3 linked regions of the Nonomuraea africana genome follow. The protein of the gene in region 1 binds, or shares a complex with, the protein of each later gene. Links are inferred from orthologs where the notes say so. Each region holds a gene or a part of one and is shown in the gene's direction. Other genes may lie near its edges.

Evidence for each region.
Region 2: rny (region 1) and H4W81_RS26190 share a complex: the UniProt entries of both Bacillus subtilis proteins name them as parts of the possible RNA degradosome complex. The link is inferred for Nonomuraea africana from one-to-one orthologs.
Region 3: rny (region 1) and H4W81_RS21450 share a complex: the UniProt entries of both Bacillus subtilis proteins name them as parts of the possible RNA degradosome complex. The link is inferred for Nonomuraea africana from one-to-one orthologs.

The regions. Positions count from the first base shown.
Region 1 is NZ_JADBEF010000001.1:5,421,656-5,432,141, reverse strand. The notes cover bases 3,584-6,541. They hold rny (ribonuclease Y), read left to right. Parts: upstream 3,584-4,222; coding sequence 4,223-5,860; downstream 5,861-6,541. Other genes in these bases: H4W81_RS25695 (S9 family peptidase), read right to left, coding at 6,133-6,541. Outside these bases: H4W81_RS25715 (FAD-dependent oxidoreductase), read right to left, coding at 1-508; H4W81_RS25710 (LacI family DNA-binding transcriptional regulator), read right to left, coding at 501-1,514; H4W81_RS25705 (hypothetical protein), read right to left, coding at 1,627-3,465; more of H4W81_RS25695, read right to left, coding at 6,542-7,962; H4W81_RS25690 (amino acid ABC transporter permease), read right to left, coding at 8,001-8,915; H4W81_RS25685 (amino acid ABC transporter permease), read right to left, coding at 8,912-9,580; H4W81_RS25680 (glutamate ABC transporter substrate-binding protein), read right to left, coding at 9,641-10,486. UniProt on the Bacillus subtilis protein: Endoribonuclease that initiates mRNA decay. Initiates the decay of all SAM-dependent riboswitches, such as yitJ riboswitch. Involved in processing of the gapA operon mRNA, it cleaves between cggR and gapA.
Region 2 is NZ_JADBEF010000001.1:5,540,325-5,550,863, reverse strand. The notes cover bases 6,535-9,545. They hold H4W81_RS26190 (polyribonucleotide nucleotidyltransferase), read left to right. Parts: upstream 6,535-6,877; coding sequence 6,878-9,214; downstream 9,215-9,545. Other genes in these bases: H4W81_RS26185 (M16 family metallopeptidase), read left to right, coding at 9,279-9,545; rpsO (30S ribosomal protein S15), read left to right, coding at 6,535-6,591. Also shown: H4W81_RS26240 (DUF503 domain-containing protein), read left to right, coding at 1-83; 30S ribosome-binding factor RbfA, read left to right, coding at 106-576; H4W81_RS26230 (DHH family phosphoesterase), read left to right, coding at 573-1,616; tRNA pseudouridine(55) synthase TruB, read left to right, coding at 1,613-2,473; H4W81_RS26220 (TRM11 family SAM-dependent methyltransferase), read right to left, coding at 2,516-3,502; H4W81_RS26215 (bifunctional riboflavin kinase/FAD synthetase), read left to right, coding at 3,667-4,647; H4W81_RS47635 (zinc ribbon domain-containing protein), read right to left, coding at 4,691-4,951; H4W81_RS26205 (VOC family protein), read left to right, coding at 4,966-5,364; H4W81_RS26200 (pentapeptide repeat-containing protein), read left to right, coding at 5,412-6,104; more of rpsO, read left to right, coding at 6,322-6,534; more of H4W81_RS26185, read left to right, coding at 9,546-10,539. UniProt on the Bacillus subtilis protein: Involved in mRNA degradation. Catalyzes the phosphorolysis of single-stranded polyribonucleotides processively in the 3'- to 5'-direction. Necessary for competence development in Bacillus subtilis.
Region 3 is NZ_JADBEF010000001.1:4,540,020-4,548,766, reverse strand. The notes cover bases 1-2,875. They hold H4W81_RS21450 (6-phosphofructokinase), read left to right. Parts: upstream 1-862; coding sequence 863-1,888; downstream 1,889-2,875. Other genes in these bases: H4W81_RS21445 (MHYT domain-containing protein), read right to left, coding at 2,012-2,839; H4W81_RS21455 (FGGY family carbohydrate kinase), read right to left, coding at 1-740. Also shown: MacS family sensor histidine kinase, read left to right, coding at 2,953-4,053; H4W81_RS48720 (MFS transporter), read left to right, coding at 4,260-5,405; H4W81_RS21430 (hypothetical protein), read left to right, coding at 5,599-5,760; H4W81_RS21425 (ATP-binding protein), read right to left, coding at 5,706-8,414; H4W81_RS21420 (hypothetical protein), read right to left, coding at 8,565-8,747. UniProt on the Bacillus subtilis protein: Catalyzes the phosphorylation of D-fructose 6-phosphate to fructose 1,6-bisphosphate by ATP, the first committing step of glycolysis.

The DNA.
Region 1 (10,486 bases):
CGGTGGCGTCCAGGATGTAGGGCGCGGTGACCACGACGTCGTCCGCGCCCGGGCCGCTGAGCCGTACGGAAAGAACTCGATCGCCGTCGGTCTCGGCGGCCACGGGTTTGTACGGCTGCAGCACGGTGAGCTGCCCACCCCCGCGATAGGGAGCCAGCATGGACTCGATGACCGCCAGCGCCACCCGGGGCTCGTGGCAGATCGGGCTCACCCAGCCCGCGCCGGGGTTGAGCTCCCTCCATCCTCGCGCGGCCTCGGTGAGGGGGAAGTGCCGGCGGTAGTAGTCGCGGATGCCGTCGCGCAGCGCGCGGTAGCTCGCCGTGACGCCGAACCGCTCCACCCACGTGTGCTCGTCCGGCGGCACGGCCTGGCTGGTCAGCTGGCCGCCGAGCCAGTCGAATTCCTCGGTCAGTACCACTCGTTTCCCGGCTCTGAGCGCCGCGAGCGCCGCTGCCACCCCCCCGAGGCCGCCTCCGACGACCAGCACCTCGGTGCTCAGCTCATGCAACGTTGTTCCTTCCCAGGGTCGAGCCCTTGACGAGTTCGCAGGGGAGCAGCCGCTGGACCCGGCCGCTGCCCTCGATGAGTTCGGTGAGGACTTCCACCGCCTGCCGGCCCATCTCGGCACGGGGGATGCGGAAGCCGGTGAAGTCGATGTCGGTCGGCGCGGGCCTGGTGGGATCGCCGAGCGTGACGATCGAATGGTCTCCCGGTACGGCCAGGCCGCGCTGCCTGGCTGTCTGGAGGATGACCGCGCCGTCGGCGTACTCCTCGACGAAGATCGCAGTGGCGCCGGTGAGCAGCACGTCCTCGGCGTTCGCCGGTGGCAGGGTGACGGTCTGCAGCCCCGCCGTACCCTCCCTGAATCCGCGGTGCCGGTCGGCGAAGGACTCGGGACCGGCGCCGTACCCGACATACGCGAACTTTTCGTGACCCAGGCTGCGCGCCTGCTCCACCAGCTCACGCACCGCGCTGCCGTAGTCGGCGCCGACGTAGGAGATCGGGCCCCCGGCGTCGTCGCGACGGCCGACCGAGACGAAGGGGTAGCCCTCGGCGACCAGCCGGGCCAGTTCCTCGTGGTCGAGCTCCCGGCCGAGCAGGACGCAACCGTCGGCCAGGCGCAGGCGGTGGTCCTGGTGGTAGATGCGCTTGCGGCCGTCCACCAGCGGAGCGCTGGTGAGCAGCAGCAGGTCACAGCCCACCTGCTCGGCGGACTCTTCGATGCCGACGAGGAACGGGTGGTAGAAGTCCCCCGTCGCACTGGGGAAGACCGGCTCGTAGGTGAAGACGCCGAGGATCCGGTTCCTGCCTGCCGCCAGCCGTCGGGCCAGCGGGTCGGCCACGTAGCCGGTTTCCCTGATGACGCGCAGCACCCGGTCCCTGGTCTCCGCCGGGATCCGGGTCTCGGCTCCCGCGCGGTTGTTCAGCACCAGCGAGACGGTGGTCTGGCTGACGCCGGCGAGCCGGGCGATGTCCCGCTGCGTGATGCGGCGGGGGGCTTCTGGGGGTCGCATCTCGTCTTCCCTGATGTAATGCGCATTAGCGCTGGGTCGTGGAAGAGAGTGTCAAGCACGTGTTTCGGGCCCGTCAATAGAGTTCGCGGGAGTAATACGAATTAGCAGATGCTCAGAAGTGGGACGTGATCGTGACCTCGATGGCGCCCTCGTGCGGCACCCGGAGCACGTGCAGGCGCCGCTTGCCGTCCCGCAGATAGGACACCGAGGTGACGCCGAACGTGGCCGGGCGTCGGGTACCCCAGCTGAACCGGACCACGCCCCCGCCGCGGCGCAGCTCGAGCCCGTCCGCGGTCGCGGTCACCGATCCGCCGTACGGCGCCGCCGTGCCGTCGGTGAAGGTGACCTGGTCGGTGGGGTGCACGACGATCGGGATCTGCTCGGTGGCCGCCGAGACCGCCTGGACCGAGCGGCGGATCTGGCCGCCGGTGATCCGTACGTCGGTGACCACCGAGGAGTCCGGCGTATGGAAGCGCAGCCGGTAGGGGTTGCCGCCGAGGAACTCCACGGGCATGGGGCCGTTGGCGTCCGGTCGCTGACCGGGGAAGACCGTCGCCCAGCAGGCGTGGTTGTTGTTGTTCAGCGACTGGATGATCGTCCCAGCGACCGGATGCCAGAGGAAGCTCAGCCCGGTACGGGTGAGAGTGGTTGCCCGCCTGGTGCCGAAGTAGCCGCCCAGGTACAGGTTGGGCCGCCGGATGAAGAAGAACTCCTGCCCGTTGTCGCTGCGGATCTCCTCGAACCGATTGGATCGAAGGTACGGCAGGCCGTCGATGGCCGCGTCCTTGCCCGCGCGAAGCGGATAGCGCTCGCCGTAGATGGCGTGCGTGAGGATGCGCGGCGAGGTGTCCTGCTTGGCCAGCACCGGAACCGGCGTCGGATCCGCCGCCCAGGCGGCGCGTGCTGCGGCCAGGTCCTCCCGTGCGGACAGGAAAGCGGCCAGCGCGGGCACCTCCGGCACGAACTGGTTGTTGAGCGCGGTCCGTTCCGGGTCGGGCCGGGTGTCGTCGTAGGAGCGGGAGCTGGTCCGCGAGGACGACGCGATGTTGGTCAGCCAGCCGGATCCGTCGGGCTCTCGCAGCAGGTTGTAGCCGAGCCAGTCCGTGTACCTGGCGGCCATCTGCACCATGTGCGGATCGCCCGACTGGCGCCAGGCGTCGGCCATCTCCGGCAGCATGACCTCGAAGTTGTAGTTCAGGTCCGGCCCGGACTCCTCGTAGAAGAAACCCGCCGGGCTCTGGCCGGTCTGCGCCATGCGGGCGAAGGCGTCGGTGAGCTGCTGCTGCAGCGCCGGGTCCGGGTCCAGCCGCAGGGTGAGGGCCGCTCCGGCCACGCCGGCCATGGTCTGGTTGGCGAAGGCCAGCCTGCTCTGCCAGGCCGAGCGGTTGGCCGGATTGAGCAGCCAGCCTGCCGCGCCCCGCAACGCCGCGCTCAGCTGAGCCTGGCGCGTCGGCAGCACGTTGGCCGGGCGCAGCAGGGCGAGGGTCTTGCTGAGGTACCCCAGCGCGAAGCCGGTCGGCGCCAGCCCGTGCTCGCCCCTGGCGTACTCGGGGAACGAACCGTCGGCGTGCTGCAGGCCGAGGTAGTGCCCGAGTGCCGCGTCCAGGGCGGCCAGGAGAGCGGGGTCGCCCCAGTACGGGTTCCAGGCCCGCTGCTGGGAAAGGAACCAGGCCAGGGTGTAGGCGTGCTCCTGCACGCGCGCGTTGTACGGCGCTGCCGGGTTGCGCCACCAGCCGCCGGCGAAGAAGCCGGAGGCGTCCATGTCGTGGACCAGCGGGGCGAGCGTGACCAGGTAGGGCGCGAAGCGCTGCTCGGCGGGCGCGAAGAGCCGGCGGTCGGGGGCTCCGGGTGGCAGTGGCGCCAGGGCGAGGGCCTCGGCCCGGCCGGGCGGTAAGGCGGCGAAGAGGGCGGCGGCACCGGCGCCGGTCAGAAGGGTGCGGCGATTGAGCATGGCGCACACGGTCACTCAGCCGGAATGAGCATGTCAATAAGCTAATGCGAATTACCAGCTTAGTTGCGCCTTCGCGACGGCACCGGAGCGCGGCGGAGGCTTCCTGCTCATCCCTCGTGCGGTGCGGTGATCTCGCCCGTCGGCCCTCGGCGGTGCGGTGATCTCGCCAGGTAGTAGTGGGTCTTCGGCGGCGTGCGGTGATGCGGCCAGGCTGTGGTCGATCTCTCGTGTGGTCGTCGATCTATGGCCTGCCTTCGTTGGGGGAGGCGGTCTTCGGGCGTGTCGGGTCGGCGTTGTTTCAGTGCTCGACGGTGCTGGCTGGGGCCGGGGCCATGTCAGAACTGGGGACGATGGAATCTGTTTCCGACATAACCCCGGGAAGTGGCGTCAGGAGGGAGTTAGCTGGGTAAATGAGGGCGTGTCGGCTATGTCCGACAAGATCGCGCGGTTTTGCGTTCGATTGACGGTAAGACGTGCTTGACAGCACGTCTTTGCTTGCCCGTTACCTCTTCGACGCATAACCTCGACGGCAGTGAGGAGTTACTCCGCGCAGTGCGGATTGCCATACCGGTGAACTACGGACGAGCGAGCTCGATTGACCCGAGGAAGGGAAGGTGCCGGCCACTCAGGTCGGTGCCCCGTCTGCCTTGGCTTGATATTTGTCCTGGTGGCGACACCGATCGGGCGATTTGTGCTGCGCGCGTGACCCCTCCTGGAGCGTTTGGCCTATCTATGACGCGAGGAGGGCGGGGCGCACATGGAGACGCCTGTCGTGGTGCTGGCGGTGGCAGTGCTCCTGCTGGCATGCGTGATGATCGTCGCGTTTGTCATACTGCTGCGCCGAACCGCCGCGCTGGCGCCGTCGCCCGCCGCCCAGCCCTCTCCCGCCGTCCAGCCCTCTGCCGATCAGCTTGCCGAGGTGCACGGTGAGTTGGAGGAGGCGCGCCGCGAAGCCGTACTGATCAGGGACAAGGCGCAGTCGGACGCCGGTGAGATCCTGCGCAGGTCGGAGTTGGCCGCCGAAACTGCCGCGCAGATGCGCAAGGAGGTCGAGGAAGAGAGCCGCATCCTCAAGAACGAGCTCAAGGAGCTGCGCGCCGACCTCGAACGCAGGGAGAGCCGGCTGGCCGAGCGAGAGCAGCGTCTCGACGAGGAGTCCCGCAGGCAGGTCGAACGCGGCAGGAAGCTGGCCGAGACCGAGACGGAGCTGGCCGACAGGCGCGAGGAGTTGCTGCAGGTCGAGAGCGAGCGCAGGGCGATACTCGAACGGGTGTCGGGGCTGACCGCCGAGCAGGCGAAGAACGAGCTCGTCAGGGAGATCGAGAACCAGGCCAAGCGTGAGGCGGCGCTGATCGTCAGGGAGATCGAGGGCGCCGCCCGCAAGGAGGGCGAGAAGCGGGCCACCAAGATCGTGACGCTGGCCGTGCAGCGCATCGCGGCGGAGCAGACCGCCGAGTCCGTGGTGAGCGTGCTGCATCTGCCCGGCGACGAGATGAAGGGCCGGATCATCGGTCGTGAGGGACGCAACATCAGGGCGTTCGAGTCGACGACGGGCGTCAACCTGATCATCGATGACACGCCCGAGGCGGTGCTGCTGTCCTGTTTCGACCCGGTGCGCAGGGAGACCGCGCGGCTCACGCTGGAGAAGCTCGTGCTGGACGGGCGCATCCACCCCCAGCGCATCGAGGAGGCCTACGACCGCAGCCGGACCGAGGTGCAGGATCTGTGCGCGCGGGCGGGCGAGGACGCGCTGGTGGAACTCGGCATCACGGACATGCACCCGGAGCTGACGCTGCTGCTCGGACAGCTGAGGTATCGCACCAGCTACGGGCAGAACGTGCTGAAGCACCTCATCGAGTCCGCGCACATCGCCGGGATCATGGCGGCGGAGCTCAAGATGAGCCAGCCGCTGATGAAGCGGTGCGCGCTGCTGCACGACATCGGCAAGGCGCTGACGCACGAGGTCGAGGGCAGCCACGCGCTGATCGGCGCGGAGATCGCCAGGCGCTACGGCGAACACGAGGACGTCGTGCACGCGATCGAGGCGCACCACAACGAGGTCGAGGTGCGGACCGTGGAGGCCGTGCTCACCCAGGCGGCCGACGCGATCAGCGGCTCGAGGCCGGGCGCGCGGCGCGAGTCGCTGGAGGCCTACGTGAAACGGCTGGAGCGACTGGAGGAGATCGCCACCTCCTACGAGGGCGTCGAGAAGGTCTTCGCGATGCAGGCGGGGCGCGAGATCCGCGTCATGGTGAAGCCCGACGCCATCGACGACATCCAGGCACAGGTGATCGCGCGCGACGTGGCCAAGCAGGTGGAGGAGGAGCTCACCTACCCGGGCCAGATCCGCATCACCGTCGTCCGCGAATCCCGCGCGACAGAGTTCGCCCGCTAGATCCTTTCTTCATCCTGTACGGCACAGCCCACGAAAGGCCACCGGGGTCACCGGTGCCCGTCTGTCCTGCCACGCCACTCCAGCGGGACTTCGGTCCCCGCCGTTACGTCAGGCATGTCGGCCGGGTTCTTCGAAAACCGCCGGCCGAGGTTCGCGGCAGACCGGCCGTGGTCAGCTCGCTCACCCCACTCCGCCGGGTCCTTCGAAAACCCCCGGCCGTGGTCAGCTCGCCCGATACATTCCGCCGGGTTCTGCCGAACCGCTGGCCGAGCTCAGTACAGTTCGAAGATCTGCTGGTAGAAGGCCAGTTCGGCGGCCAGGGCAGCGGTTCTCGTCTCCATGCGACGGAAGCCGTGTGACTCCCCCTCGAAGGACAGGTACGTGCACGGGACCCCGCGTTCCGACAGCGCGTCCGCGAAAGCCGACGACTGCGCAGGCGGTACCACCGGGTCGTCCAGCCCCTGGAGCAGCAGCATCGGGCAGGTCACGCCGTCGGCCAGGGCGAGCGGCTCGCGGCTGGCGTAGAGGGCCGGGTCCTCGGGGCCGACCAGCCACTCGGTGTAGCGCGACTCGAAGTCGTGGGTCGTCGCGTTGAGCGGCGCGAGCGCGCTGACCCCGTAGTAGGAGACCCCGCCCGCGAACACGGAAGACCTGCAGCACGCGGCCATCACCGTCCAGCCGCCGGCGCTGCCGCCCCTGACCGCGATGCGCGCCGGGTCGGCCAGGCCCTCGGCGGCCAGCCATTCGGCGGCGGCGATCGTGTCCTCGACGTCGACGACGCCCCACTGGCCGCGCAGCCGGTCGCGGTAGGCCCTGCCGTAGCCGGTGGAGCCGCCGTAGTTGACGTCGATCACGCCGATGCCGCGCGAGGTGAAGAACGCCTTCTCCAGGTCGAGCGCCGAGGTGCTGTGCCCGGTGGGCCCGCCGTGCACGAACACCACGTACGGCACGGGCCCCTCGGCCGCGACCTCGGGATTGGCGGGCGGGTAGAGGAACGCGTGCACGTGCCGGCCGAACCTGCTGAGGAACTCCACGGGCCGAGCCGACGGCAGGTAGGCCACGTCGGGCAGTTCGCCGATGTCGCGCCGCAGTCCTTCGACCCTGCCGGTCACCGTGTCGAGCCTGGTGATCGAGCGGGGGATCGCCGCGCCGTACGCCACCCCGACCAGGGTCGTGCCGTCGGCGGACAGGGCCGGGTCCCACCCCGAGTACGGCACATCGAGGTCGCGCAGCTCGCCCGTGCCGGGATCGAGGAGGCCGAGGCGCAGGTCGCCCTGGCCGTGCAGGACCGCGAGCCGGCCGTCGGCCAGCACGACGTACGGCCGGCCGCCCAGCTGCCAGAGCGGCCAGGCGAACTCCTCCTCGGCGGGGTGAAGCGCCTGGGAGGAGGTGCCGTAGATGCCGATCTGGTAGAGGTTCCACCAGCCCGACCAGTCGGAGATCAGGTAGAGGTGGCTGTCGTCGCGCCACTGCGGCGCGAGGACCGACTCGGTGGAGCCGCCCTTGACCGTCCAGGAGTTGCCGTCGGACAGGCGGGTGATGCGCAGCTCGGTGCCGTTCCACGGCATGCGCGGGTGGTTCCAGCAGATGTAGGCCAGGTGCAGGCCGTCGGGGGAGAGGGTGGGGAAGGCGTAGAAGTCGCTGCCGGTCACCAGCTCGCGCGGCTCGCCGCCGTCGAGGGGGATCGAGACGATGGCGCGGGTGACCTTGCCGTCGTGGCGTTCGCGCACGCACCACAGATGGTCTCGGCCCAGGTGCAGGTCGGCGTAGCGGGAGCCGTCGTCGGGGGTCAGCGGCTCGGGTTCGCCGGAGGTGACCAGGTAGAGGCGCTGGTCGGCGAAGTTGACGAAGACCACGCCACGGGGGGTGACGAGATAGGGCTGCCCGCCGTACTCATGGACCCTGGAGCGGGCGTTCCACGGGGCGGGCAGCACCTGGGTGCGGGTGCCGTCGGCGGCCCGGTGCACGATGGTGGTGCGGCCGCCCTCGTCGGGCCGGTCCTCGGTCCACCAGACCTCGTCGCCCACGACGGTGGGCCAGGCCAGGCGCAGACCCGAGCTCGCGACATCGGTGGTGGAGATGGGAGAAGGCCAGAGAGGCATAGCGGCATCCTGCCCGAAAACCGTGCCTCCCGTGGCCCTTACTCCATCGTCGCCACGGCTTCGGCTCCCGCGCCGCCACCCGCGCCTGGGCCGACGCCGAGAACCGACGCGCCTGGCGGGACGACAGGCGGAGCCGCGGTCTTGCGGCTGCGCCTGCTGCGCTTCTCCAGCCAGTTGGCCAGAGCGCTCAGCGCCATGTTGAGACCGATGTAGATGATGCCGATAACGATCGCGGCCGGGATCAGCGAGCCGAAGAAGACCGCGGGCAGGATCTTGAAGCCGGTGTTGAGCAGGTCGACGTAGGCGATGATGTAGCCGAGCGCGGTGTCCTTGAGCAGGACCACGAGCTGGCTGACGATCGCCGGCATCATGGCGGTGACCGCCTGCGGCAGCAGCACCAGCCGCATCACCTGGTTCTTGCGCATGCCGATGGAGTACGCCGCCTCCGACTGCCCCTTCGGCACGGCGCGCACGCCCGCCCTGACCACCTCGGCCAGCACCGAGCCGTTGTAGAGCATGAGCGCGGTGACCAGGGCGATGAATGCGTAGTCGCCGCCGCCGAAGAGGGAAGGCGCCAGGTAGAAGATGAAGAAGATCAGCAGCAGCAACGGGATGCTGCGGAAGATCTCGACGACCGCTCCTGCCGGGATCCTGATCCAGCGGTGGTCGGAGAGTCTCGCCAGGCCGAACACCGCGCCGAAGACCAGCGCGAGAACCGCGGCGACCGCGGCGGCCCTCAGCGTCCCCAGCAGGCCGGGGATGATGTAGAAGTCCCAGGTCTCGTACTTGAGGAAGGGCTCCCAGATGCGGCCGTCCCACTGGCTCTTGGCGTCGAAGCCCGCGTAGATGAGGTAGACGACCGTCGCGACCAGCGCCACGCCCAGGACGGTCAGTACCGCGTTGCGGACTCTGGCGCGCGGGCCAGGGGTGTCGAACAGGACCGAGGTGCTCATCGAACCACCGCCAAGCGCTGGGAGAGCCAGCCAGTGAAGAAGCCGATGGGCATGGTCAGGATCATGAAGCCCGCCACGATGCCCAGGAAGATCGGGATCGAGGCACCGGTGGTGTCAAAGATCTCCTTCATGTTCGCCGCGGACTCGGTGAGGAGCCCGCCCGCCGTGGCGACCGTGGTGTTCTTGATCATCGCGATCATCACGCTGCCCAGCGGGGCCACCACCGCGCGGAAGGCCTGCGGCAGGATGATCAGCGTGAGCGACTGGAAGAACGTCAGCCCGATCGCCCTGGCCGCCTCGGCCTGCCCGGTGGGCACAGTGTTGATGCCGGCCCGCAGCGCCTCGCAGACGAAGGCCGCGGTGTAGGCGCCCAGGCCCAGCGACACGAGCCAGAACGAGTTGGTGCGCGGCACATCGGAGAAGACCAGTCCGAGCGTGTCGCTCAGGCCCAGCGCGGAAAAGGCCAGCACCAGCGTCAGCGGCGTGTTCCGTACGACGTTGACGTAGACCGTGCCCGCCGCGCGCAGCACGGGGGTCGGCGAGACGCGCATCGCCACCAGCAGTGTGCCGACGATGAGTGCGAACACCCCGGCCACGAGGGAGAGCTTGATGTTCTCCAGGAAACCCTCGAGCAGCTGAGGGCCGTATGTAATAAGTTCGTCCATCGTGCTCCACCGTCGATATGACAGCGGCGGCCGGGTCACCGGCCGCCGCGTCGTGTCTTCCTAGGCGCAACCCTCGGCAGGCGGCGCGCTGTCCGCCAGCTTGAGCCCCTGAATGCCGCCGAACCACTTGTCGAACAGCTGCTTCATGGTGCCGTTCTGCCAGAGCTTGGCCACGGCCGCGTTGGCCGCCTCGCAGGTCTTGGTGTCGCCCTTCTTCAGGCCGATGCCGTACTTCTCGTCGGTGAAGCCCTGGCCCAGGACCTTGAACTTGCCGCCGGAGGCCGCCGCCTGCTTGGCGAAGCCCGCCAGGATCAGGTCGTCGGTGGTCACCGCGTCAAGGTTGCTGCCCTGCAGCTTCTGGATGCACTCGGAGTAGTTGGCGGCGTCGACGGGCGTGGCGTCGATGTCGAGCTTGCCGTCCGGCGGCGGGTCGGTGATCCGCTTGTAGGAGTTCGAGCCGGACGCCTTGCAGATCTTCTTGCCCTTCAGGTCCGTCGGCGCGTTGATCGAGGTGTCGTCACCGCGCGTCATCACATCCTGGTGGGCGACGATGTAAGGCCCGCCGAAGGTCACCTTCTGCTTGCGCTCGTCAGTGATGGAGTAGGTGGCGAAGATGATGTCGACCGTGCCGTTGGCCAGGAAGGGTTCACGATTGGAGGAGGCGGACTCCTTCCATTCGATCTTGACATCCTTGCCGCCGGCCATCTCCTTGAGCACGGCCTTGGCCACGTCAACGTCGAAGCCCTCGGGCTCCGCGCCCTTCTTCAGGCCCAGGCTGGGCTGGTCCCACTTGGTGCCGACCACGACGGTGCCGCCACCCTGCGCCTTCTCGACCACGCTGGCGTAGGTCTGCTCACTGCCGCCGCCGCAGGCCGCCAGGCTGCCTACCAGGACGCCGGCGGCCGC
Region 2 (10,539 bases), 120 kb from region 1 along the record:
ACGCCTGCGAGCGCCTGGTGGCTTACCGCCCTGATATCGAACTGCTGTCCGCCCGGCAGCGGCTCTACAACGACGAAGACTGACCGAACACTAGGGGGATCGAAGATGGTGGACGCCGCACGAGCGCGCAAGCTCGCCGACCGCATCCAGCAGATCGTCGCCGAGATGCTGGAGCGGCGGATCAAGGACCCACGGCTGGGCTTCGTGACCGTGACCGACACACGCATCACCGCTGACCTGCGGGAGGCGACGGTCTTCTACACGGTGTTCGGCTCCGACGCCGAGCGCGCCGACAGCGCGGCCGCGTTGGAGAGCGCGAAGGGGGTCATCCGCTCGGAAGTGGGCAAGCAGACAGGTGTGCGCTTCACACCGACGCTGACCTTCAAGCACGACCCGCTGCCGGACAGCGCCCGCCAGCTCGACGAGCTGCTGGCCGCTGCCAAGGAGCGCGACGCCGAGGTCGCCAAGCGGGCCCAGGGCGCCGCCTACGCGGGCGACGCGGACCCGTACAAGAAGCCCGAGCTTGACGAAGACGAGGACGAACCCTCCGACCGCGCGGGATACTCCGCAACGTGACGCCCGACGTGCGTGACGGGATCCACCGCCCGGCCGCCGGAGCCTTCCAGGGCCCGGCGGACGGCGGTGTCTCGCGTACGGCGATCGGCGAGGGCGAATGGGCCAGGGCGCTGCGACTGATCCACGAGGCCGACGAGGTGGCGCTGGCGTGCCACATCTCGCCCGACGGTGACGCGCTCGGCTCCATGCTCGCCGCCGCCAAGGCTCTCACAGCGATGGGCAAGCGCGTGGTGGCCTCCTTCGGTGACCGCAGGTTCGTGGTGCCGAGGCTGCTGCGCTTCCTGCCCGCGCTCGACCTGCTCACGGTCCCCTCGGCGTTTCCCCCCGAGCCCGACCTGATGATCACCTTCGACTCCTCCACCCTCGACCGCCTCGGCGTGCTCGCCGTCAACGCGAGCAAGGCGCACGAGGTGATCGTGGTCGACCACCATGCCTCCAACCACGGGTTCGGCACGGTGAGCCTCATCGATCCTGGCGTGGCGGCGACCGCCGTCCTGGCCGAGGAGCTGATCCGCCGCCTCGGCCAGCCGCTCGACCGCGACATGGCCACGCTGCTGTACGTCGGGCTGTCGACCGACACGGGCCAGTTCCGGCACTCCTCGACCACACCCGCCGCGCACGAGATGGCGGCCAGGCTGGTGGCGGCGGGGCTGCGGACCGACGAGATCGCCCGCGAGCTGTGGGACCGTTCCCCGTTCGCCTATCTCAAGGTGCTCGCGCACGCGCTGGAGCGCGTGGAGCTCGACGACGGCCTGGTCTGGACGTACATCACGCACGCCGACCGGGCCGCGTACGGCCTGCCGTACGACGAGATCGAGGGGGTCATCGACGTGATCCGCCGCACCGACGAGGCGGACGTCGCCGTGGTGATGAAGCAGGACGACGACGGCGCGTGGCAGGTGTCGGTGCGATCCAAGGGCGGCGCGGACGTCGGCGCGATCAGCACGGCGATGGGCGGTGGCGGGCACTGCTACGCTGCCGGGTTCACCTCGCACGACAGTGTCGAGGAGACCATCGCGCGGTTCAAGGAGATGTTGTGACTGAGAGCGGCTTGATCATCGTGGACAAGCCCGCCGACTGGACCTCCCACGACGTCGTCGGCAAGATGCGGCGCATCGCGGGCACCAGGCGGGTGGGTCACGCGGGCACGCTCGACCCGATGGCCACGGGCGTGCTGGTGATCGGCGTCGAGAAGGCGACCAGGCTGCTCGGCCATCTGGCGCTGACCGAGAAGGTGTACGAGGCCACGATCAGGCTGGGTGTCACCACCAACACCGACGACGCCGAGGGCGAGGTCACCGCGACCTTCCCCACCGATTCCGTCACACCGGAGGCGGTCCGCAAGGGGATCGAGGCGCTGACCGGGCGCATCATGCAGGTGCCCCCGCAGGTGTCGGCGATCAAGGTGAACGGCGAGCGCGCCTACAAGCGGGCGCGCGCGGGCGAGGAGGTCGAGCTCGCGGCCAGGCCCGTCACCGTCCACGACTTCGACGTCGCCGCCATCGACGGGCCCGAGATCAGGGCGACCATCCGCTGCTCGAGCGGCACCTACATCAGGGCCCTCGCCCGCGATCTCGGCGCCGCCCTCGGTGTGGGCGGTCACCTCACCGCCCTGCGGCGCAACAGGGTCGGCCCCTACGACCTCTCGCTGGCCAGGACGATCGACGAGCTGGCCGCCGACTGCGTGGTGCTGCCGATCGCCGAGGCCGTCAGCGCGGCCTTCCCCCGGCGCGACGTGGGCGCCGACGAGGCGCGGATCATCTCGCACGGCGGCCGCCTGCCCTCGGCCGGCCTCGGGGCGGGCCCGATCGGGGTGTTCGGGCCCGAGGGCGAGCTGCTGGCGCTGGTGGAGGAGCAGGGTAGGTCGGCCAAGCCGCTGGCGGTCTTCGTCGGCTAGCTCGAGCCCACCCGCTTGGTTCTCACGGGCCGGTTTCGCGGTTCAGTTCTTCCTGGCGACCATGATGTCGCGGACGATGGCCTGGTCCACCCAGTGCTCGAAGTCGGGAAGGGCCACGACCTCGAGACCGTGGGCGGTGAGGATCTTCGCCAGGTCGTCGCGGGAGCCGCCGTAGGTGTTCCACGAGATGCCCATCGCGCCGCCGGGACGCAGCAGTTCCGCCCAGACCGGCACCGCCCTGTCGATCAGGTCGAGGGGGCTGCGCGACAGGCCGCCCCCTGCCTTGCTGCCGTGCTGCACGCCGTACGGCGCGTCGGTCACGATGACGTCGAAGGAGCGCGGCTTGAAGAACTCGCGGCCGCGCAGGGTGTCGGCGTTGACCACGGACACCTGCTGCGTCTCGCCCGCCTTGTAGGCCTCTTTCGACAGCCCGAAGCTGACGTTGAACCGCCGTCCGACCAGCGCCCGCTCCCTCCTGACCGGCACGGTCTCGGCGGTGTGCTTGAGCCGCTTGTTCTTCAGCCAGGTCTTGAGGAAGCCGGTGTAGGCCTCGAAGTCCTTGGCGTCGACGTCGACACCGTAGGCGTCGTAGCCGTACATGAGGGCCTGGTTGAGCGTGGTGCCGCGCCCGCACATCGGGTCCAGGACCGACAGGTGGCCGTCCAGCGGGAAGTCCGAGGCGAGCACGGTGACGTTCAGCAGCAGCTTGGTGAAGTGCTCGTTGGTCTTGCCCGCGTACTTCTGGATCGTGATGAGGTCGCTGGAGAGCCGGTCGAGCGGGCGCATCTCCAGGGGGCGCAGCAGGTCACCCTCGATGCCGAAGATCGCGTAGACCGACGACAGGTTCGACAGCAGCGCGAGGTCGAGCGAGGGCGCCTCGAACGTCACGTACGGCACGCCGCCGATCCGGGTCTCCTCCACCTCGGAGACGTCGGCGAAGACCGCCAGCTCGCTCCTGGTCAGGCGGACGGAGCTCTCGCCGTAGACCCGGTTGAAGGCGGGCAGGATGAGCAGCGCGTAACGGGACATGCAGCGGATGGTACCGCCTGCCCGTCGGTGGTCCGCTGCCCGCCGGAGCTGCCGCGCTCTTGGGGTCGCGCTCGCGGGAGCGTGGCCCCGCACCGCCGTACAGGCAGGTCGATGGGCGGACGGCGGGCGGCCGCCACCCTCGGGTGCGAAGAACACCGCCGGGCATGGCACGCTTGAGGGTGGTTGATCCGCCAAGAGACGAATGGGGCCCGGGCGTGCAGGAGTCGGAAAGATCCGTCGTCACGGTCGGCGTGTTCGACGGCGTGCATCTCGGCCACCGCCAGGTGGTCGAGCGCGCCGTCGCCGTCGCCCGCTCACTGGATCTGCGATGCGTCGCGGTGACGTTCGAGCCGCACCCCGCCGAGGTCGTACGGCCCGGCACCCAGCCCCCGCGGCTGACCACGCTGCGCCACCGTGCCGCGCTGCTGACCGAGCTGGGCGTGGACGACGTCATGGTGCTGCCGTTCACGATGGAGCTGGCCCGGCTGAGCCCCGCCGACTTCGCGCAGAGCGTGCTGGCCGAGCGGCTGCAGGCCGCCACCGTCGTCGTCGGCGCCAACTTCACCTTCGGCCATCAGGCCGCGGGCGACCCGTCCGTTCTGCGCGTGCTGGGCGACAAGTACGACTTCACGGTGGAGGAGATTCCCCTGGTGTCCGGCGTTTCATCTACTCTCGTCCGCGAGCTCGTCGCCGCGGGTGACGTCTCGGCCGCCGCCTCCCTGCTCGGCCGTCCGCACCGCGTCGAGGGCGTCGTCGTCCGCGGCTACCAGCGCGGCAGGCAGCTCGGCTTCCCCACCGCCAACGTCGAGACCCCGCCGAACACCGCGATCCCCGCCGACGGCGTCTACGCGGGCTGGCTGCGCTGCGTCGCCGTCGGCAACCTGCCCGCCGGCTACGACGGCTGCGTCTGGCCCGCGGCCATCTCGGTCGGCACCAACCCGACGTTCGAGGGCGTGCCGCGGACCGTGGAGGCGTACGCGCTGGACAGGGACGACCTCGACCTGTACGGCATGCACGTGGCGGTGGACTTCGGGACGCGGCTGCGCGGGAACACGAAGTTCGACTCGATCGAGGCCCTCATCGCCCAGATCCACGCAGACGTCGACCGGGTCCGCGAACTCACCTCGTCAGCTTCTCGGCCGTAAACGACCGAGCTTGCAGCTCCTCGCCGTCGATGGCTCCGACGGTTCAGGCCGCGTCGTTGGCAGCGTGACTCACCGCCCAACCTGCAACCCCGCGTGAGGCGATGTTGCGGGCCGCGTTGACGTCGGCGTGCTCAGCGAAGCCGCACGACGTACGGGCGAAGGTGTGCTGGCCGGGTCGGTTCTGCTTGTCCACATGCCCGCAGGCCGAGCACTGCTGGGGGGCCGGGTGAACTGGGGGAACCTTTGTGTCCGCATTCTGTGGGCGTTGGTCGCGCCCCTGCTTCGCTGGGTCACGTACCCACAGAGAGGCCGCGAGCCATGATGATCTTCGTCAACCTGCCCGTGAAGGACCTCGACCGGAGCAAGAACTTCTTCACCGGCCTGGGCTTCACCTTCAACCGCCAGTTCACCGACGAGAAGGCCGCCTGCCTCGTCATCAGCGACACCATCTACGCCATGCTGCTCACCGAGGAGTTCTTCAAGAGCTTCACGAAGAAGGACATCGCGGACGCGCATACCACGACTGAGGCTATCGTTGCACTCGGCGTCGAGAGCAGGGAGAAGGTCGACGAGCTGGCCGACAAGGCCCTCGCCTCCGGAGGCTCGCCCGCCAACGACCCCATGGACGAAGAGTCCATGTACGGCAGAAGTTTCCAGGACCCCGACGGGCACCTGTGGGAGGTTGTGTGGATGGACCCGGCGGCCGTCGAGTCCTGACGAGTCTGCGAGCCGATTGCGGGCAGTGCCGCGGACTGTGCTGCGTCGTGCCCGCCTTCGCCGCCTCGGCGGACTTCGCGATCGACAAACCGGTGGGGAAGGCCTGCCCCAACCTGGGCGACGACTTCCGCTGCGGAATCCACACCCAGCTCAGGGAGAAGGGCTTTCCCGGCTGCACGGTCTACGACTGCTTCGGCGCGGGCCAGCACGTCACCCAGGCGGGGGCGGCCGGGCGGGCGGCCGAGGTGTTCCCCGCCATGCGTGACCTGCACGAACTGCTCTACTACGTCACCGAGGCGCTGGGGTGGTCCGCGGCCGCGCCCGTTCACGACGAGCTGCGCCGTACGGCGGACGAGATCGAGGAGCTCATCGGCGCGCTCACCGTCGTGGACACGGGTGCGCTGCGCGGCAGGGTCAGCCCGCTGCTGCGGCGGGCCGGCGAGCTGGTGCGCGGGCGCGGCGGGCGGACGATGAAGACGGACCTCATCGGGGCCCGTCTCAAGGGCTCCGACCTGCGGAGGGCCGCCCTGCGCGGCGTCCTGCTGATCGGCGCCGACCTCAGGGGCGCGGACCTGCGCGAGGCGGACGTCATCGGCGCGGACTTCAGGAACGCGGATCTGCGCGGCGCGAACCTGACCGGCGCGCTGTTCCTGACCCAGGCGCAGCTCGACGCGGCCAGAGGCGATGCGGCGACGCGCATCCCCAGGTCCCTCAACCGTCCAGCTCACTGGGATCGCTGAATATGTAACCCCGATTGGCGCCTCCACCGCGGAGACCAACGGCGGCCGGAGATGAACGATGTGTCAGGGGACGGACCGCGATGGTAACCTTGCATGTCGGCTCTGTAACGGTGGCGCTGTGCGCTGCCCTGAAGTGCCTTCTCGCGGCGACTGTAGGCACGCACGGTCGTTCGCACTCTCGTCTCATTCCCGCGTGTCCGTAGATTGAAGGAGAGCCGTGTCCCTCGACACCGCTGCCAAGAAGGCAATCATCAGTGAGTACGCGACGGCCGAGGGCGACACCGGGTCGCCCGAGGTGCAGATCGCGCTGCTCAGCAAGCGCATCAGCGAGCTCACCGAGCACCTGAAGACGCACAAGCACGACCACCACAGCCGTCGTGGTCTGCTGCTGCTCGTCGGTCGCCGGCGTCGCCTGCTGAAGTACCTGCAGAACAACGACATCGCGCGTTACCGTGCGCTCATCGAGCGCCTCGGCCTGCGCCGATAGAGTGGTAAGGGAGCGGCGCTCGGCGCCGCTCCCTTCTCATATGAGTCCCGGCGCGTCGCAGGTCGCGAAAGCCCGGGCGCTGTCGTACAACTGAATATTCGAGACACACTGAAAGCCCCCGCGTCCGCTACAGCACCATGCGACCCGCGACGCCTGCGGGCCGGTCCTCGGTAGTGGCTTCCGGTCGGGATGACCGGGCGCTTCGATCGAAGACCGGCGCTGCACCTAACGAGGGTGCCGGTGAGAAAAGAGGGCGCGGGAGACCGACCAACCTAGGAGGTCCCCCGTGGAGGGTGTCCACACCGCTGAAGCCGTCATAGACAACGGCTCTTTCGGCACGCGCACGATCCGGTTCGAGACCGGCCGGCTGGCCAGGCAGGCCGCCGGCTCGGCCGTCGCCTACCTCGACGCCGAGACGATGGTCCTGTCCGCGACCACCGCTTCCAAGAACCCCAAAGAGAACCTCGACTTCTTCCCCCTCACGGTGGACGTCGAGGAGCGCATGTACGCCGCGGGCCGCATTCCCGGCTCGTTCTTCCGGCGTGAGGGCCGTCCCTCCGAGGACGCCATCCTCACCTGCCGCCTGATCGACCGGCCGCTGCGCCCGTCGTTCGTCAAGGGCCTGCGCAACGAGGTCCAGGTCGTGGCGACCATCATGGCGCTCAACCCCGACCACCTCTACGACGTCGTCGCGATCAACGCCGCGTCGCTGTCCACCCAGCTGGCCGGGCTGCCCTTCTCCGGCCCGATCGGCGGCGTCCGCGTCGCGCTGATCGACGGCCAGTGGGTCGCCTTCCCGACCCACCCCGAGCTCGAGCGCGCCACCTTCGACATGGTCGTGGCGGGCCGCGTCCTCGAGGACGGCGACGTCGCGATCATGATGGTCGAGGCCGAGTCCACCAGGGAGACGCTCAAGCTCGTCGCGGGCGGCGCCGTCGCCCCGACCGAGGAGACCGTCGCGCAGGGCCTCGAGGCGGCCAAGCCGTTCATCAAGGTGCTGTGCGAGGCGCAGTCCAAGGTGGCCAAGGTCGCCGCCAAGGAGACCGCCGAGTTCCCCGTCTTCCTCGACTACCAGGACGACGTCCTGGCCGCCGTCGAGAGCGCGGTCAAGACCGAGCTGGCCGCCGCGCTGACGATCGCGGGCAAGCAGGAGCGCGAGAACGAGCTCGACCGGATCAAGGCCATGGCGGGCGAGAAGCTGCTGGCCGACTTCGAGGGGCGCGAGAAGGAGGTCGGCGCCGCCTTCAGGTCGCTGACCAAGAAGCTCATGCGCGAGCGGGTCATCAAGGACGGCGTCCGCATCGACGGCCGCGGCCCCAAGGACATCCGCGCGCTCAACGCCGAGGTCCACGTGGTCCCGCGGGTGCACGGCTCGGCGCTGTTCGAGCGCGGCGAGACCCAGATCCTGGGCATCACCACGCTGAACATGCTGCGCATGGAGCAGGTCGTCGACACGCTCAACCCCGAGCGGACCAAGCGCTACATGCACAACTACAACTTCCCGCCCTACAGCACCGGTGAGACCGGCCGCGTGGGCTCGCCCAAGCGCCGCGAGATCGGTCACGGCGCGCTGGCCGAGCGCGCGCTGATCCCGGTCCTGCCGACGCGTGAGGAGTTCCCCTACGCGATCCGCCAGGTCTCCGAGGCCCTCGGCTCCAACGGCTCGACCTCGATGGGCTCGGTCTGCGCCAGCACCATGGCCCTGCTCGACGCGGGTGTCCCGCTCAAGGAGATGGTCGCGGGCATCGCGATGGGCCTGATCGGTGAGGGTGACACCTACGTCACGCTGACCGACATCCTCGGCGCCGAGGACGCCATGGGCGACATGGACTTCAAGGTCGCCGGCACCAAGGACGTCATCACCGCGCTCCAGCTCGACACCAAGCTCGACGGCATCCCCGCCTCCGTGCTGGCCGCCGCGCTGAAGCAGGCCAAGGGCGCCCGCCTGGCGATCCTCGACGTGATGCAGGAGGCGATCGACTCTCCGGCGGAGATGAACCCGACCGCGCCGCGCATCATCACGATCAAGGTCCCGGTCGACAAGATCGGCGAGGTCATCGGCCCGAAGGGCAAGATGATCAACCAGATCCAGGACGACTCGGGTGCGGAGATCACCATCGAGGACGACGGCACCATCTACATCGGTGCCACCGACGGCCCCTCGGCCGAGGCGGCGCGCAGCGCCATCAACGCCATCGCCAACCCGCACATGCCCGAGGTCGGCGAGCGCTACCTCGGCACGGTCGTGAAGATCGCCGCCTTCGGCGCGTTCGTCTCGCTCATGCCGGGCAAGGACGGCCTGCTGCACGTCTCCCAGATCCGCAAGCTGCACGGCGGCAAGCGCATCGAGAACGTCGAGGACGTCATGAACGTCGGCGAGAAGATCCAGGTGGAGATCGCCGAGATCGACTCGCGCGGCAAGCTCTCGCTGGTGCCCGTCGAGGTCATCGAGAAGGAGGCCGCGGAGAAGGCAACCAAGGGCACGGAGGAGCCCGCGGGTTCCGCCGAGGCTCCGGTGGCCGAGGCCGCGGCCGACGAGGACAAGGCGCGTGACGAGCGGCCTCGCCGTACTCGCACCCGGGTCCGCAAGCCCGCCGGAGACGGAGAAGACCGCAACTCGTGACCGAGCGGAGCGAGGGAGCCATCAAACACAGCACGTTCGTCACGGGGCCGACGGAGGAGGTCCCGTGACAACTACCACGCTGCACCCCGGCAAGGACGGTGCCGGGGTCGTCAGGCGCACCGTCCTCCCCGGTGGGCTGCGCGTGGTGACCGAGACCATGCCGACCGTGCGTTCCGTCGCGGTCGGCATGTGGGTCGGCATCGGCTCGCGTGACGAGGCCCCCGAGCACACGGGGGCCACCCACTTCCTCGAGCACCTGCTGTTCAAGGGCACGCCCACGCGTGACGCCATGCAGATCTCGGCGTCCATCGAGGGCATCGGCGGTGAGATCAACGCCTTCACCGCCAAGGAGTACACCTGCTACTACGCGCGGGTGCTCGACGAGGACCTCCCGCTGGCCGTCGACGTGCTGGCCGACGTGGTCACCTCGTCGCTGATCACCGAGGAGGACGTCGAGTCCGAGCGCGGGGTGATCCTCGAAGAGATCGCCATGCACGACGACGACCCGTCGGACGTGGTGCACGAGCAGTTCTCCGCCGAGCTGTACGGCGACTCGCCGATCGGCAGGCCCATCCTGGGCACGGTCGAGTCGATCAACGCCCTGCAGCGCGACCGGATCGTCGAGTACTACCGCGCCTACTACCAGCCGCCGCGCACGGTCGTCTCCGTCGCGGGCAACATCCGGCACGAGCAGGTGGTGGAGCTGGTGGCGCGGGCGTACGAGCGGGCGGGCGCGCTCACCGGGCCGAGGGAGAACGCGCCGCCGCGCACCAGCGGCCCCGGCGCGCAGACCAGGTCGGGGGTCCGGGTCGTCGACCGGCCCACCGAGCAGGCCAACCTCGTGCTGGGCACGACCGGCATGGCCCGCACGGACGACCGCAGGTTCGCGCTCGGCGTGCTGAACGCGGCGCTGGGCGGCGGGATGTCCTCCCGGCTGTTCCAGGAGATCAGGGAGAAGCGCGGGCTGGCCTACTCGGCCTACAGCTACACCTCCGCCTACGCCGACACCGGGCAGTTCGGCATCTACGTCGGCTGCATGCCTTCGAAGATCGACGATGTGCTGAAGATCTGCAGGGACGAGGTGGCGAGGGTGGTCTCCGAGGGCATCACCGAGGAGGAGATCGCCCGCGGCAAGGGTCAGATGCGCGGCGGTCTCGTGCTCGGGCTCGAGGACACCGGGTCGCGCATGTCGCGGATCGGCAAGAACGAGCTGGTCTATGACGAGCTGATGTCCGTGGACGAGGTGCTCTCCCGCATCGAGACGGTCACCCCCGAGGAGATCGCGTCGGTGGCGGGCGACATCCTGAGCAGGCCGATGACCCTGG
Region 3 (8,747 bases), 880 kb from region 1 along the record:
GAGAAGCAGGTCTGGCCGAACAGCGCCGCCTGCTGGTCGCCGGCCATCCCGGTGATCGGCAGGTCGAGCCCGAGGAAGGCCTCGGGGGCGGTCCTGCCGATCTCGCCGTAGTTCGGCACGATCTCCGGCAGGGCCCGCTCGGGAACGCCGAACAACTCGCACAGCTCGGACTCCCAGCCGCCGGAGGCCAGGCCGTACAGCAGGGTGCGGGAGGCGTTGGAGGGGTCGGTCACGTGCCTGGCGCCCGCCGTCAGCCTGGCGACCAGGTAGGAGTCGACGGTGCCGACCACGATGTCGTCCGTCCACGCCCTGGGGTCGTTCTCGCGCAGCCAGGTCAGCTTGGTCGCGGTGAAGTAGGGGTCGAGGCGCAGCCCCGTCAGCTCGGAGACGCGGGGCTCGTGGCCCTGCTCCCGCAGGCGTGCGCAGATGCCCGAGGTGCGCCTGTCCTGCCAGACGACCGCGCGGCGCGGCGCGGCCAGCGTGCGGCGGTCCCACAGGACCGCCGTCTCCCGCTGGTTGGTGAGGCCGACACAGGTGGGCGGCGCCGACGCCCCGTCCAGCGCGGTACGGCAGGCCGCGAGCGTCGCCTGCCAGATCTCCTCGGGCGCGTGCTCCACCCACCCGGGCTGCGGGAAGTGCTGGGAGAACTCCTCGTATCCGCGCGATTCGATCCGTCCCTCCTCGGTGACGATCAGCGCGGTCACCCCTGTTGTGCCTGCGTCTATCGCCAAAACGCTCACGGCGCCTCACCTTTTGGTCTAGACCATTGTCCGTGCCAAGGGGCACAATGCGTTGCGTCGGCGATACGCCGATCGCACCGCCCCATTAGTTTGGCCGTGAACCCCATCGGGAGGAACCCGCCATGCGTATTGGAGTGCTCACCGGGGGCGGAGACTGCCCCGGTCTCAATGCTGTGATCAGGGCCGTTGTCCGCAAGGGTGTCAGCGTTTACGGGCATGAGTTCGTCGGATTCAAGGATGGCTGGCGTGGCCCCCTCGAGGGCGACACGATGCCGCTGGACATCCAGGCCGTCCGGGGCATCCTGCCCCGTGGCGGCACGATCCTCGGCTCGTCCCGCACCAACCCCATCAAGATTGAAGGTGGAGTCGACCGGATCAAAGACAATCTCGCCGCGGGCGGGGTCGACGCGCTGATCGCGATCGGCGGCGAGGACACCCTCGGTGTCGCCCGCCAGCTGTTCGACCGCGGGGTCAGGGTGGTCGGCGTGCCCAAGACCATCGACAACGACCTGTCGGGCACCGACTACACCTTCGGCTTCGACACGGCCGTCAACATCGCCACCGAGGCGATCGACAGGCTGCACACCACGGCCGAGTCCCATCACCGCGCGCTCATCTGTGAGGTCATGGGGCGTCACGCGGGCTGGATCGCGCTGCACGCGGGTATGGCCGGCGGAGCGAACGTCATCCTCATCCCCGAGAAGCCGTTCGACATCGACAGGGTCTGCGAGTACGTCGAGTCGCGCTTCCGCACCCGCTACTCGCCGATCATCGTGGTCGCCGAGGGTGCGCACCCGGTCGAGGGGCAGATGGCCCTGCAGGCCGGCGAGCTCGACTCCTTCGGCCACGTACGGCTCGGCGGCATCGGCGAGGTCCTGGCCAAGGAGATCGAGAAGCGCACCGGCAAGGAGGCCCGCACCACCGTGCTCGGCCACATCCAGCGCGGCGGCACGCCGACCGCGTTCGACAGGGTCCTGGCCACCAGGTTCGGGCTGCAGGCGATCGACGCCGTCCACGCGGGAGACTTCGGGACGATGGTGGCGCTGCGCGGCACCGACATCGTCCGCGTCGGGCTCGACGAGGCCACCTCCGAGCTGAAGACCGTGCCGGTCTCGCGCTACGAGGAGGCCGAGGTCTTCTTCGGTTAAGCGGATTGCAAGCGGCGGGCCGTACCTTGAGGGCAGAGCGGTGCTCCGCTCCATCCCCTCCAGGTACGGCTTGCGCCCTGTCTGATGCGGCCCACTAGATGGGCGCAAGCCGTACCCCAGGGGTCACCTGCGGGAGTAGGGGTCGGGCGAGCGCAGGGTCTGCGCGCTGGCGGCGGCCTGGCGGCGCATCTCCAGCCGGGCCATCAGCTCGGCGTCCTCCTGCAGCTCCTGCTCCGACGGCGACAGGATGACCATCAGCAGCATGGTGAGCGTGATGAGGCTCACCACGGTCATCAGCGGCACCAGGAACGACAGCGCGTCGGCGCCGCCCACGTGCCCGGGCTCGGTGTGGACCGTCACCATCATCGCGAACATGCCGGTGTAGTGCATGCCGCAGACGGCCACGCCCATGATCAGGGCCGCGCCCGTGATGGCGAGAGCCCGCTTGACCTGCACCGTGAACCACAACGCCACCGTCGCCGCCACCACAGCGATGGCGACGGAGGCGGCCACGATCAGCGGGTCATAGGAGACGTGCGCGGACATGTTCATGGCGAACATGCCCATGTAGTGCATGCCCGCCACGCCGAGTCCGGTCAGCAGACCGCCGCCGAGCAGCGGGAGCGCCCTGCCGCGGCCGAAGGAGACGACGAACAGGCCCGCGCCGACCACCACGATGGCCACGAGCGCCGAGGCGACCGTCAGCGGGACGTCATATCTGATCTGCGTGCCCGCGACGTCGAAGCCCATCATGGCGATGAAGTGCATGACCCAGATGCCGGTGCCGCCGATGGAGATGGCGGCGGCGATGAGCCAGCGGGCACGCGAAGAGCCTGTCGAGGCATTGGCCTGGGCCGTGAGCCGCAGTCCGAGCATTGACCCGATGCACGACATCACGTACGCGAGGATCGGCGTGAGCGGGCCCTGGGTGAAATGATTAACAGCGGACATGTTGTGAGATTCCTTGCCATAGGGATCTACCGGATTGTGGCAGCGAATTGTCCCATTTGCATGGATAGGATCACTATCTGTCAACTAGGCAGTCGGAAACGCGAGAAAAGCTCATGACGATCGAGGGTCCCTTCTGGCGGGCGATCGCGGTGTTCAGGGTGGCTTCCCTGATCTACGCGGCCGTGCTGATGGTCCAGCACGAGGGGTTCGCCGAGCCGGTGACGGGATGGGTCGTCATCGGCGTCATGGCGCTCTGGACCGCCGCCTCGATCTTCGCCTACTCCGTCAGAGCGCTGCGCGGATGGCCGCTGCTGGTGATCGACATGCTCGTGACCCTCGCGTGCCTGCTCGCCACGCCGTACGTGCAGGGCGAGTTCCAGGGCCAGGTGGGCAGCATGCCGGTGCCCGCGATCTGGATCGCGGGCCCCGTCCTGGCCTGGGCGGTGTACGGCGGGCGCCGCCTGGGCGGCGTCGCGGCGGGCATCGTCGCGGGAGCCGACCTCTGGGTACGGATGCACGGGCCCGACTCGCGCATCCTGATCAACGGCGCGGTCCTGCTGTTCATGGCGGGGATCGTTGTCGGCCACGTGGCGCGCCTGGCCAAGCAGGCGGAGGAACGCATGCAGCGGGCCGTCGAGATGGAGGCCGCGCAGCGCGAGAGGGAACGGCTGGCGCGCGGCATCCACGACTCGGTGCTGCAGGTACTGGCGCTGGTGCAGCGGCGAGGACAGGAGATCGGCGGGGAGGCGGCCGAGCTGGGCAGGCTGGCGGGCGAGCAGGAGGCGGCCCTGCGCGAGCTGATCGCCGTCCACCCCGCGCCCACGGGCTCGGCGGATCTGCGGGCGCTGCTGATGAGGCACGGCTCGGCCCAGGTCACGGTCTCCACCCCGGCCACGCCGATCGTGCTGCCGGTCGCGGTGGCCGAGGAGGTGGCGGCGGCGGTACGGGCGGCACTGGACAACGTGCGGGCCCACTGCGGGCCTGAGGCGAGGGCGTGGGTGTTCGCGGAGGAGGGGGAGGACGAGGTGATGGTCAGCGTGCGGGACGAGGGGGAGGGGATCGAGGAGGGACGGCTGGAGCGGGCCCGCGCCGAGGGCCGCCTAGGAGTGGCACAGTCGATCGAGGGCCGGGTGGCGGACCTGGGCGGTCGCGTCTCGATCAGCTCGTCTCCGGGGGAGGGCACCGAGGTCGAAATCACCGTCCCTGCGCGCTGACCCCTCCCACCGATTCCCCTGACCGACTCCGCTCCACCGGACGCCCGCGTAGACGTCCCCACCCATCCAGACCTCAGCCCCCGCAGACGTCCGCCTTCACGCGGACCTAGCCCCGCGAGGGCCGACCCCCGGACGCGCTCTGTCCGTGGTGGTTCCGTGGTGACCACGGATGTGACTCCGTACCCGCGCCGAGCACGCTTGGCGGCATGACAAGCACCACCGCCCAGAAACCGCGGCTCCTCACCCGGGCCTTCGTCCTGGCCGTCCTGGCCGGGTGCGGTTCGTCCGTCAGCTTCTACCTACTGTTCTCCGTGGTCCCTCTGTACGCCACGTCGGCCGGCGCGGACGGGATCGGCGCCGGGCTCACGACGGGTGTGATGATGCTCGCCACCGTCCTGGCCGAGCTGGCCACCCCCTGGCTTCTGGCCAGGTACGGCTGCCGCCTGGTGTTCGCCGCCGGACTGGTGCTGCTCGGGGCCCCCGCCCTGGTGTTGAGCGTCTCGGCGGACTTCACGGCCATCCTGGTGGTCTGCGTGGTCCGCGGGCTCGGATTCGCGATCGTCGCGGTGCTGGGCAGCGCGCTGGTGGCCCAGGCGGTGCCGGCGGAGCGACGCGGTGAGGGACTGGGCGTCTACGGCGTCGTGTGCGGGATCCCGTCCATGGCGGCCCTGCCGCTGGGGATCTGGCTGGCCGAGGCGGTCGGTTTCCCGGTCGTCTTCGTCGCCGGTGGTGTGGCCGCGCTGATCGGCCTCGGCGCGGTGAGGGGCCTGCCGGGCCGGCAGCCGGTACCGCCGGACGGCATGCTGGTCTCCCTGCGTACGTCCTCCGGTCTGGTCGGGCCGTCGGTGTTGTTCGCCGCCACGACCATGGCGGCCGGTGTGGTCGCCACGTTCCTCCCGCTGGCCGTCGCCGGCGCCGCCACCGCCCTGTTCGCCCAGAGCGCCTCCACGACCGTGTCCCGCTGGTGGGCGGGCCGGTACGGCGACCGGCACGGGTCCGCCCGCCTGCTGTGGCCGGGGCTGCTGCTAGCGGCCGCGGGCATGGTGCTGGCGGCCGCGGGCATGGTGCTGGCCGCGGGCCCGGCGACGGTACTGGCGGGCATGGTCCTGTTCGGCGCGGGATTCGGCGTCACGCAGAACGCGAGCATGGCGGTGATGCTGGACCGGGTCCCCGCCTCCTCCTACGGCGCGGTCAGCGCGCTGTGGAACATCGCCTACGACCTCGGGCTCGGCGCGGGAGCCGTGGGGTTCGGCTTCGTGGCCGCGCACACCGGCTACCCGGCGGGTTTCGCCCTCACCGGCGCCCTGATGCTCCTCGCCCTCACCATCCGGCACAGAAAGGCAACCTCATGAGCAGGCGACGCGGTCGCGCTGTTCATGACCAAGGGAGCCGACCTCCCCGCCGAGGCCGTGGACTCCATGAGAAGCCGGCCGTTCTGGGCCGCGATGGAGGCGGTCGCGCACACCCTCGCCTACGAAGCCGCCGTGGTCGGCCGCGGCCCGGTGCCGGCCGATCGGCTCGCCTGCGTCCACGTTCCCCACGCTGGTGCTGGCCGGCGCCGACAGCAGCCCCCGGATGCGGGACGCGGCCAAGGCAGTGGCCGAGGCGCTGCCCGACGCCCGGTTCCGGTCGCTGGCGGGGCAGGCACACGGTCAGGTCGATCCGGCGGCGTTCGCCTCCGCGCTGTCGGCGTTCTTCCTCGGCTGATCGCAGCCCAGGGCGGTCAGTTCCGCCCGGCCCTCCTCCGCCCGGTCCGGCAGGAGCAGCAGCGTGCAGGCCCGCTCGAACCGGGCGCCGATCCGCTCCCACCCCGTGAGCGCCGCCTCCACCTCGCGGCGGTCGCCGGACAACCTGCCCCTGGCTCTGGCCAGGCAGGCGGCCGCCCACGCGTTCTCCCCGCTCCCCGACGCCACGCCCATGCGCGCCTCGGCGTCGGGGAGCCGCGCCATGACGGCGAGTTCCGCGCCGACCGCCTGCGCGTACGCGCGGAAGAAGGGGTCGGTCTCGCCGGAGAACAGCTCGCCGATCATCGGCTCCGCGTTCTCCAGCCGGCCCGCGTGGAGCGCGACGCGGGCCTCGGCGAAGCTCGTCAGCGTCGACCGGCGGCCCGTCCGGTGGACGCGGTCACTCCACAGCCGATGGTTCGGCTCGTCGCCGCGCAGCCCGTGGATGAGCGCCGGGGCCACCGCCAGGGGCAGCATCATCCCGGTGATCGGCGTCCCGGCCCGCTGCCAGTCGTCCCAGGCGGCGCGGGCGTACGCCAGCGCCTGGTCGAACTCGCCCTGCAGAGCCAGCGCGAGCACGAGGTTGTTGGTCGAGTCGAAGTACTGATCCGCGCCGACCAGGTCGTCTTCCTCCGCCAGCCTGGCCAGCTCCAGCGCCTCGGTCAGATCACCGGTCACGATGGCGCATCGCGCCGCCATGTGGAAGGTGTCGACGATCTCCGGCGCGGACAAGGGGTCGGCGCGGGACATCGACTTCAGCAGAGAGAGCCGTTCCCGGCTGACCCGCTGGGCGTCACGCAGCCGTCCCGCCCCCAGCAGCGCGCAGATCAACGTGTCCAGGGCGGAGCTGACCAGCACAGGGTCGCCGCTGTCCCGCGCGGCCGTCACCGCCCGCTCCGCCAGAGGCAGGTCCGCACTGTACGGCTCCGCCGACGCGGTCCAGGTCGCGGCGGCGGCGAGCCAGGCGGCGACCACCGGATCCCGCGGGTCCCCCGCCGCCCTGGCCTGCTCCAGCAGTAGGCGCAGGCGGTCGTAGGGCATCTCCACGCCGTGCCGGCCCGGGTTCCTGGCCGAGGTCACCACGGCGGTGGCCAGCGAGATCGCCGCCCGGTCGCCGTCCCCGGCGGCCCGCGCCCGCTCCGCCGCGGAGGTCAGCAGCCCCATGACGCGTTCGCCGCCGGAACCCACCAGATATGTGCACGCGGCGGCGCTGTGCAGATCGTGCCACGCCTCGATCGGAGTGGGCGCGCGCTTCGCGGCCTCTTCGTAGGTCCGCTGGGACTCGGTGAGGAATCGCCGCGCGTAGCACAACCCGGCCAGCGACCGGGCCAGCCGATGCTGCGCCTCACCCGGCTCGGGGGCGCCGGCCAGCGCGGCGCGCAGGTCGTCGGCGACCAAGTCGAAGTCCCCCGGCTCGAGTGCGGCGGCGGCGCCGACCGCCCACCGCAGGTGGCGTTCGCGGATCTCCGGCAGCTCTCCGGAGCCGAGCAACTGCTCGGCGGCGAAGTCACGTACGGTCTGCAGCAACCGCCACCGCCCGCGCCCGGCCCTGACGACCAGGCTCTTGTCCACCAGCCTCCCCAGCAGGTCCGCCGTGGCGCCCGCGGAAACCGCGGCATTGACGGCCAGCACGGCGGCCAGGTCGAAGCCGCCAACGAAGATCGCCAGGCGGTGCAGCAGCCCCCGCTCCTCCTCATCGAGCAGATCGTGGCTCCAGCCGACCACCGCGCGCAGCGAACGATGCCGGTCGTCCACGCCGCGCCCGCCCGCCAGCAGCCGCAGCCGGTCCTCCAGAGCCGTCAGCAACCCATCCGGGCCCAGGGCCGCGGCGCGTGCCGCGGCCAGTTCGATCGCCAGCGGCATGCCGTCCAGCTTGGCGCAGATCTCCTCGATCACCTCCGGCCCGGCGGCGAACCCCGGATCGGCGGCCCCGGCCCGGTCGGTGAACAACGCGCGCGCGTCGGAGACCGGCGGCAGCGGCTCCACCTGCAGGATCCGCTCGCCGGGCAGGCCGAGCCGCTCCCGGCTGGTGACCAGGATCCGGCAGCCGGGGCACGTGGACAGCAGCCGGTCGGCAAGCCTGGCCACCTCGTCGAGCAGATGCTCGCAGTTGTCCAGCACCAGCAGGGAGCGCCCCCGGCCCAGCCGCTCGGCCAGCGCCTCCGTCAACGACCGCTGGGGACGCTCCTCCACGCCGAGCGCGGCGGCCACCGCCTGGGCCACGAACCCGTCACGTACCGGCACCAGGTCGACGAAGGCCCCGCCGTACGGGAGGTCCGGCGCCACCGTCGCGGCCAGCCTGGTCTTGCCCACCCCGCCGGGCCCGAGCAGGGTCACCAGCCTGGACCCGCCGAACGCCGCCAGCACGGCCTCGCGCTCCGCGCCCCGCCCGACGAACGACGTCCGCGCCACCGGCAGGCCGGCCAGCCTCTCCGGCGCGGCCGCCTCGGCCGGCCGGCCGGCGAGGGCCGCCAGCTCACGGCGGCCCCGGACGCCGTACTTACGCAACAACGAGGAGACGTGGCTCTCAACCGTCCGCACCGAAATGTGCAGCCTGCGGGCGATCTGCACGTTCGACAGGTGAGCGCCGACGGCCGCGAGCACCTCGGCCTCCCGCTCCGAAACCTCGACAAGCACGACCTCATCATGCCGTGCCGCCTGAGCGGTGACCACGTCCGTGGCTGGCATCGCCGCGGATCTCCAAAGACCCCAGCCCCCACAAGCCGCCGGCTCCACGCAATCCCCTGCGTCCTGGCAGTGGGGTTGGTCCGGGTTTTCGGAGGGTTGTCAGAGGGCCGCGAAGCCCAGGGCCATCAGGATGAGACCTGCCGGCGTGATGACGCAGCCCACCGCCACCGCGATCCACCGGCGCCGCCATCCCAGCCAGTAGACGATCACGTACGGCAGGAACGCGATGCCGGTCAGCCCCGTCGCGGGGAGGAGCAGCGCCACCAGAAGCCCGTCCCTGCC